DNA from 2 places in the Virgibacillus salexigens genome. Region 2 is predicted to be linked to the other one. Evidence: riboswitches for the same ligand, from Rfam matches in the RefSeq annotation. Region 2 holds a riboswitch; the other holds the start of a gene.

Region 1 (4,326 bases), 530 kb from region 2:
TTCACGGAGTATCCATGCAATAAGCACAACTTCTACTAATCCAACTAATGCCACGCCAAATTGATTAATAAAATAATCTGCTGCATCTAGGAAGTATAACCCACCTTGCGTAGCAAATAGTAAGGAAATAATGGCAGCTGTTCCACCACCGAATAATACTGCTTTCGTTCTAGAGATTTTAAATTTATCAACTAAACCTGCGATATACGTCTCTGTGATTGACATTAACGACGTTAGGCCGGCTAAAACCAACGATGCAAAAAATAAGAATCCAAATAATCCATTTAGTCCAGGAAATTCATTAATAATAGCTGGGAATACGACAAATGCTAATCCCACTCCACCGGAAACAACCTCATCTACCCCCACCCCAGATTGTGTTGCCATAAAGCCTAGTACAGAGAATACCCCTATACCAGCAAGTAACTCAAAGCTTGAATTACCAAATCCAGTGATAAATGCATTATTTGTAATATCTGATTTCTTAGGTAAATAGCTTGAATAAGTAATCATAATCGCAAATGCAATCGAGAGACTGAAAAATATTTGACCGTATGCTGCTACCCATACTTCCCCAGACCAAATCTTACTAAAATCTGGTGAAAAGAAGGCTTCCAATCCAGCCAAAGCACCGTCTAAAGTTACGGCTCGAATAACAATAATAAGGAAAATAATTACTAATGCAGGGATAAATATCCGATTGGCTACTTCTATTCCTCTCTTTACACCTTTGAATAAAATACCCAATACCACAATCCACACAATAATAAGCGGTATTAGTACTCCTGGCACAAGACTTCCTGCTTGACCTGGGTCTACCGTTCGATTTAAAAAGTCATTCATTAAAAATCCTTCGGTGTCTGATCCCCAGCTTAAATTAAAGGAAAAAACGGAATAAGATATTGCCCAGGCAATAATAACAGAGTAATAGGTAGATATTACGAAGGCTACTAAAACAGCCCACCAACCAACGAATTCGGTTTTTTTATTTAATCGCTTATAGGATAATGGTGCAGATCCACGGTATTTATGACCTAGTGTGAACTCCATAATAAGTATAGGAATTCCAGCGGTTAATAATGCAAATAAATATGGAATGATAAATGCTCCTCCACCATTCTCATAGGCAACCGCAGGAAAGCGCCAAATATTACCTAAACCGATTGCTGACCCAACAGCAGCCATAATAAACCCTGCTCTTGTTCCCCACTGTGAACGAGTATCCATACGAAGACTTCCCCCTTTTCCCCTTTTTAAACTATTTATATGTTCATAGTTTAAAGGAATGTTTTAAAAGTTTGTTTTTTTCTGATATTTATGCTTGTATTATAACGGTACTTTTCGCCTATGTCAAAGAAATTATTTAAAATTCAAGATATTGCCAATTGACCGATATTGATCTTGACAAAAACATCCATCCTCTTGAAGAAAAGGATGGATGTACGATTAATGTTTACTTGATTTTGTATTTTTCAGGAAATGAATAAGTACAGCAAAGGCTGTAATGATAGCAATTGTTACTAATAACGGCAGGATCACTTGGTTGGTAAACCCAATTAATAAATATCCTACTGCAGCCGAAACTGCTGCTAAAATAGCATATGGCAACTGTGTAAGCACATGATCTATATGATTGGAGCCGGCACCAGTAGAGGATAAAATTGTCGTATCAGATATTGGTGTACAATGATCGCCAAATACAGAACCTGCAAGTACGGCTGCCATGGAAGGTAATAACATATCTATATCTGTAATCACAGTCACTTCTGCTGCTATTGGCAGCATAATTCCAAATGTTCCCCATGACGTTCCTGTTGCTAATGCCATAAAGCCTGCAATAATAAAAAATAAGAATGGCAATAGTGAAGGGCTAATGGATGAATTATTCACAATTTGTGCCAAGTATTCTCCAGTTTTTAATGTTCCGATAATCGACCCAATCATCCAAGCCAATAAAAGAATATAAATTGCTGGCAGCATCGTCTTTATACCTTCAACGATAATTTTTTCTGCATTATTTTTTGGTTTCCCTTGTACTGCATGGAAGATATAGGCAGTTAATACTGCTGTAAGCCCACCAATAAATAGAGAAAGGTTTACGTTTGTATTTGCAAAAATAGTTAATATACTTATGTCACCTTCACTAGCATTTGCTCCAGTTATTAGCATTGAAATGATCGTGGCTGCAATAAGTACTCCAATTGGAACAAGCAAATGATATATTTTCCCAGATTGATGAGCTTCAAATGTATCACTTAAATCTCCTGGTACATTATCTTGTTCTGGATCTATTAATGCTCCAGTTTTAACCGCCCTTTTTTCATGTTTCCTCATTGGGCCAATATCCATCTTGAGATAGGCTACAAGAAACACAAGTAAAATAGCTCCCAAAGCGTATAAATTAAAAGGTATCATTTTAATAAATGCTTCTAATGGTTCCATTGATGTGATACCATTTGCTGCAAGTAATCCACCAATAATACCGATGATATATGCTCCCCAACTAGAAATTGGTGAAATAACAGTTACCGGTGCTGAAGTTGAATCGATAATGTAAGCAAGCTTTGCTCGAGAAATTCGATGTCGGTCTGTTAACGGACGAGCTATTTGTCCTACTGCTAAACTGTTAAAATAATCATCAATGAAAATGATAATACCTAGCACTGCACTCATCGCTTGTGCACCAACACGCGTCTTCACTCGTTTAATCATCCACTCTCCAAAAGCACGGCTTCCTCCTGAGGCTTGTAGAAAAGCAGTCATCATTCCAAGTAAAAGGAGAAATCCTAATAACAGTAGATTACCAGTATTTGGAGCCCCGTCTGTAACAAAAATAGTATATAAATTATTTCCTATTTCTTTTAGCGAATCCCAAATTGCAAAATCATGAATGAGTAACGCTCCTACTACAATTCCTGTCCCTAGAGACAGTAAAACATTTCTCGTTAATAGTACAAGTACCAGCATTAATACTGCTGGGATAAGTGAAAAAATGGTTCCTTCCATTGCTGTTACCTCCATATAAGATTGTTTACAAAAGGAAAGAAAACATACTGTTCAAGAAAATGGGATAAGTAACTGTAGGGGGTGTCCGTTAGAAAGGTAGCTTTTGTAGACAGAAAAAAAGACAATGATAGAAAATAACCTACCATTGCCTTTACAATATACGTTATCCTCCATTTCGATCAGTAGTTCTCCATGCGACTTCTTTGCATGACAGTATACTTCTTATTCAAAAGCATACCAGTAACAATAAGCCTGACACCTATTGTACTTCGGCAGTAAATCCTTTCCTCCATCATCCTAGTTGTCATCCTCCGACTGAGTACTCATATCTATTGCACCTCTACCTCACCGATCTGATAAGGTTTATTATTCAAATTATTATATTAAGTATAGCAAGGTTTTAATTATTATTCAAGTCATCTTTTGGTACTGAGATATTTGGTCCACCCTCGTCACCCCCATAAAAGTCAGGGACATCTCCCATTAATACTCGAGAGTCAACATAGACCCTAGTACTTATCTCCGATGGTTCAGTCGTAAATGGAACAACAATTTGTGCATTGACAGTGACTGGGATATAAATCTCAATTAATACTGCGTTTATCCCAAATTTCTTTACCTCATACTCTACATCTGATTGAATACTACCGACAATTTCAAAATGGACAGGAACTTTTGGACCTAAATTAGATAATATTGTACTTCCTGTAGCTTGCCCAATCGGAATCTCTACCACAGTAGGATCTTTATCAGCTAAATCATTGGCTGTATCCCCATAGTCCTGCGGCTCCATATCCGGATCATCTGTGTTCAGCGTTTCACCTTTATTCATTCCATATAAGAAGTATTCTGCTCGTTTTGTAGCTGTTCGTAAGGCGCGATTGACAGCAGATGATTTCCAGCCAACAATTGCTGGACTGCCATTATCCTTTGTCGTTACTTCCATTAAATCATCGAAGCTAATATTTTCCGTTGATTTAACTGCTTCATTGATTGTCCGTGTCGCAAACTCTTGTGTTTTTTGATTTGCTATCTCCATTAAAGGCGGGGTTATCCCTTTATCCACGATGATGATACTAAGGGAGGTCAAGATTACAAAAGCAATTGTCGTCATTAAAAAAACAACCTTTACTGGAGATGTTGTTCGCAGTTTAAATCTTGGTCGTCTACCCATACGAAAACCCCCTTGAAACAAACTTATGCTTGTTTCAAGTTAGTTAGAATTTAAAATCTACATAAATAAAATGCCTCCCTCTTAGGAGACACTAACTTAAGATATTCGTATTAAGGCATCCTTGCCAATCATACCTTCTTCCCAAC
Region 2 (4,326 bases):
TTGGCAGATAAAGAAGCTTTTATTCTGGAGGAATCTTACTTGCCTGTAGAACTGTTCCCAGACTTGTCCATTGATGTGATGAAAGAATCAAAATATGACTATATTGAACAGAAAGGTCATCAGATCGATAAACGTTACGGAGAACTGTATCCGATCATGCCAACGAAAGAGATTGTGGATTTTCTTCATGTTGAGGAGAATGAGCCGCTGCTTTATTTAAAAGCATTTTCAACATTTGTGCAAGGAACGGTATTTGAGTATTCAAAAATATACTTTCATCCGTCGAAATATGTATTTAAGTTTATTTCGCTGAAGGATAGGGAGTAGTAAGTAAAAGCAAAAAGAAACAGCCGTCACAAAAAGATGTGCGGCTGTTTTATGGCATTGCATAATTGTAAATTTTTTATATCGCGGATACCATGGATTGGCTGAACTGCAATACATGTTTCAATTCTTCGTACTCTTCTTGATGTAGAGGCACCATTGGCAAACGAACGCTACCAACAGAAATACCTTTAAGGTTCAATGCTGCTTTTACTGGTGTTGGACTCGGTGCCGCAAATAGTGCTTTCATAATTGGGAGTAGATGCTGATGCACCTCTGCACTTCTTATTACATTTCCATTTCGATACTGGTTGACCATTTCTTGCATTTCATTGCCAATTATATGGGAAGCTACGGAAACGACACCAGTTCCTCCTACCGATAATACAGGTAATGTAAGTCCATCATCTCCACTATAAAGTGTGAAATCATGAGGCGTGCGACGAATGATTTCCGTGATTTGATCAAGGTCACCGCTGGCCTCTTTAATTGATACAATAGAATCAATTTCAGATAGTCTTACAATTGTTTCAGCGCTAGCATTGGCAACAGTTCTACCTGGAACGTTATAAAGCATGATCGGTAGGGAGGTTGCTTCGGCGATCGATTGAAAATGTCTATATATCCCTTCTTGTGAAGGCTTGCTATAGTATGGGGTAACCAGCATAATACCATCTACGCCAGTTTGTTCTGCTTGTTTCGTTAACTCAATCGATGCTTTTGTATGATTTGATCCAGTCCCAGCAATAATTGGAATTCTGCCGTTAGCAATTTTCACAACCGATTTAAATAACGCTAATTTTTCTTCATTTGTAAGTGTTGGTGATTCTCCAGTTGTACCAGCTACGACTAATGCATCGGATCCATTTGCAATTAAATAATTAACTAGATTTTCCGTTGCTTGAAAATCAATTTCTCCTTGTTGATCAAATGGGGTAACCATTGCAGTTACTACTTGGCCAAATAACATTGCTTCACACCCTTTTTGTGTAATTTTTGATAGGTGGAAAGGCCATATATAATAAACGCAAAAAAGCAACAGCGAGGGGTATCACTGCTGCAGAAACGTTAGAATCGTTTCTTGCGTCAGATAGCCCTCCATATAGTTTCCTATATGACAGTCCTGTATTTATTCAATAGCAGAACCAGCTACAGAAAATATGAGATTTCTGTGGCTTCGGCAATGCCCCCTTTCCACCATCTTCCCTGGATCTCATCATCCTCAAACGGTGTAATCATGAACATTGCACCTCTATCCTCACTTCAAAAAATTGAAATAAGAAGATATTTAGTTGCCTGTAATATAACAGAAAATCATTATTTATGCAAGGGAGAAAATTTCTTTACTTTAAATTTTATGTTGTTTATTATCTTCTCCTATGAAAGGCCAAGTTATTGGGGTTGCCACTTCGAATAATTGAAATTCTCCTTTTGTTAATCTAACAGCATTTCTCGTAAATAATTTCAGTTTATTTAATATTTTTAGATGAACGGGGTGTAGACAATGATTAATACTTAAATAATGTGTATTCATATATTTGAAAACAACTCCATCTGGTAGTAGTGTGTTATTAGAAATGCGTTCAACTATTACTTCACCATCTTTTAATTTTGTTAACGTAATGTCATCCATTAGGATTATGTCCTTAATATGAAGATGGAATCTCCGTAAAACCCTATTATTGCAAATTTTTCTTTTTTTGTTATCTTGGATAAAATACATTTCTTTGGATTCTCTTGATTGTACTAAACGTTGATTTGGAATGAAGCCATTATTAACAAGATTGAGGTCAATAGGCATAGTTTCTTCATATTTAAAAAGGATGGGGTCAGGTATTTGTACAACGTTAGCTCTGTTGTATTTTAATTGGTCAAACATCGCTTCTGAAATATGTCTACGCTTCTGATTGTCAATTAAATAAACTTTGTCATCTAATCCTTTTACTAAAACACCATCCGGTATGGTTTCTGGAAGATAAGATGTTAGCTGTTGCAGAGATGATGGGGTAATTAAGCTAACATCTAAGACTTTAGGAATGGGATGGAAGGGGGCAAACCTATTTAATCGATTCCAGAATGCTGCATCAGCATTATACCAATACATAGGATCATCATTCCAATAACTTTGATAGGATTTAAAAACTTCATTGGCAATGTTTCTCGTATGCATTACGGAGCAATGATCGACTTGATGTGCAGCCTTTTTTAAGATGCCCTTCGTGTTTAGGTTCTTTTCAGCTACCACATTGTAAGAATGATCAACATGTTTTATCAATTGTCCAGAGTACACAATGTTAATGGAAGGGTGTTGGTCCAAGAAATGCGCCATCTCCTCTAATCTTTCAGGCAAATAAAACACATCATCTGTTAAATAGGAAATGTATTCTCCGTGAGATAAGGAAATGGCGATATTAATTAACGTAGCATAGCGAGTTTTTTTATATCTTTGATTGTCTTTAATACCACTATTATAATAATAAATGCGTGAGTCGTCTAAATAAGTATGGATAATATTAGTAGTTTGTGTGTTCGAAGCATCGTCCATAATAAAAAGTTCCCAGTTATTAAATGTCTGATTTAATACACTATTAATAGCTTTGCCAACTGTGTCTGGCTTATTATAACTTGTAAGAATGACGGTTATTTTAGGGTTCACTCTTATCACCTGCCTCATTTCCCTTTTTGCTAGTCATTTTTTGAAGAACTCCTAATATAATTGAAAGCAATAAATATCTATAAATAGAGGAGATATCTTTGAAATGAATGTTTTATATATTCCATCCGGATATTCTGGTATTTATACCTATTTTGATCAATGGATCTACGATGAAATAAACAAATGTAGCGGATTGACTACAATGTATTTCTCGTTACGAAACGGAGGGAATTTTCAACATGTTTGTCAACAGTTTAAACCCGATATGATTCTAACTATGTTGGGGGATCATCTTCCTATTTATATATTAGAAACCATACAATCCGGCAATTTTAAGTCGGTTCTTTGGCTTACAGAAGATCCTTATTATACGGATCGTTCCATTAAAATTCTGCCGTACTTCGATTATATATTTTCAATTGATTCAAATGCAGTAGCATATTATAAAAGGCTAGGGCACAAAAATGTCCATCATCTGATGCTTGGTACAAACCCTTCTGTATTCTCGCAAAGAAGTATAGAAAGGCAATATGATATATGTATGGTCGGGTACCCTTATCTAGAAAGAATTCGATTGGTGTTATTAATTTTAGAAAAAACTTCATACACTATGCAATTAATTGGAAATAATTGGCGTGCACAATGGATTCCAAAATCAGCTAGAAGCAGATGTAAGGTAATAAGTCGTTGGATTCCCCCCAACAAAGTTGCAGATTTCTATTCAAATTCTAAGATTATACTTAATACGTTACGGCCTCATAATGAACCCTCCAATCAGAATACGGCTGGAATTCTTAATCAAAGTGTTAATAATCGTATGTTTGATATTGCAAGCTGCGGTTCATTCGCACTTATGGAATATATTGATGAACTCCCAACTTATTTTCAAGAGGGAAAGGAGATTGTTTCATTTCAAACAGATGAAGACTGCATATACAAAATAAGCCAATATTTAAATAAAAATGAATTACGACAGGAAATTGCTGAAAGTGCAAAAGATAAGGTATTACGTTTGCATACATTTGCGAGTAGAGTGGAAGAAATGATAGGTATCGTAAGGAGTGATTAACCCCACCATTGTTGTTGACTAGCGATAATGCGTCTGCCAATCAAAATCGATTTGTTTGTCGTCCCAAGATAACCGTTTTTCATCAGGATTTTTCGGATTATACGAAGTGGTTGTAAAATAAATTAAAGTTGCTGGATTACAACCAAGCACACGGTATCCATGTGCGACTCCTTTAGGGATTAATAATAGAATAGGATTGTTTTCACCCATATAATATGTTTCGGTTTTCCCACTTGTACTTGAATTTTTTCGAAGATCATGAAGAACCACTTGAGCA

Evidence for each region. Region 2 has a riboswitch for lysine ahead of dapA (4-hydroxy-tetrahydrodipicolinate synthase). Riboswitches for the same ligand answer to the same signal wherever they lie in the genome.
Region 1: another riboswitch for lysine. It lies ahead of BN990_RS07050 (Na+/H+ antiporter NhaC family protein); the one in region 2 lies ahead of dapA (4-hydroxy-tetrahydrodipicolinate synthase).

The regions. Positions count from the first base shown of each region.
Region 1 is NZ_CCDP010000001.1:1,555,531-1,559,856, reverse strand. It holds gene BN990_RS07055 (sodium-dependent transporter) at 1-1,227, opposite strand, end outside; gene BN990_RS07050 (Na+/H+ antiporter NhaC family protein) at 1,447-3,006, opposite strand; lysine riboswitch at 3,182-3,357, opposite strand; gene yunB (sporulation protein YunB) at 3,407-4,180, opposite strand; gene BN990_RS07040 (YunC family protein) at 4,277-4,326, opposite strand, start outside.
Region 2 is NZ_CCDP010000001.1:1,027,440-1,031,765, forward strand. It holds gene BN990_RS04645 (GntR family transcriptional regulator) at 1-327, shown strand, start outside; gene dapA (4-hydroxy-tetrahydrodipicolinate synthase) at 404-1,294, opposite strand; lysine riboswitch at 1,408-1,587, opposite strand; gene BN990_RS04655 (glycosyltransferase family 2 protein) at 1,673-2,980, opposite strand; gene BN990_RS04660 (CgeB family protein) at 3,084-4,049, shown strand; gene BN990_RS04665 (dTDP-4-dehydrorhamnose 3,5-epimerase family protein) at 4,068-4,326, opposite strand, start outside.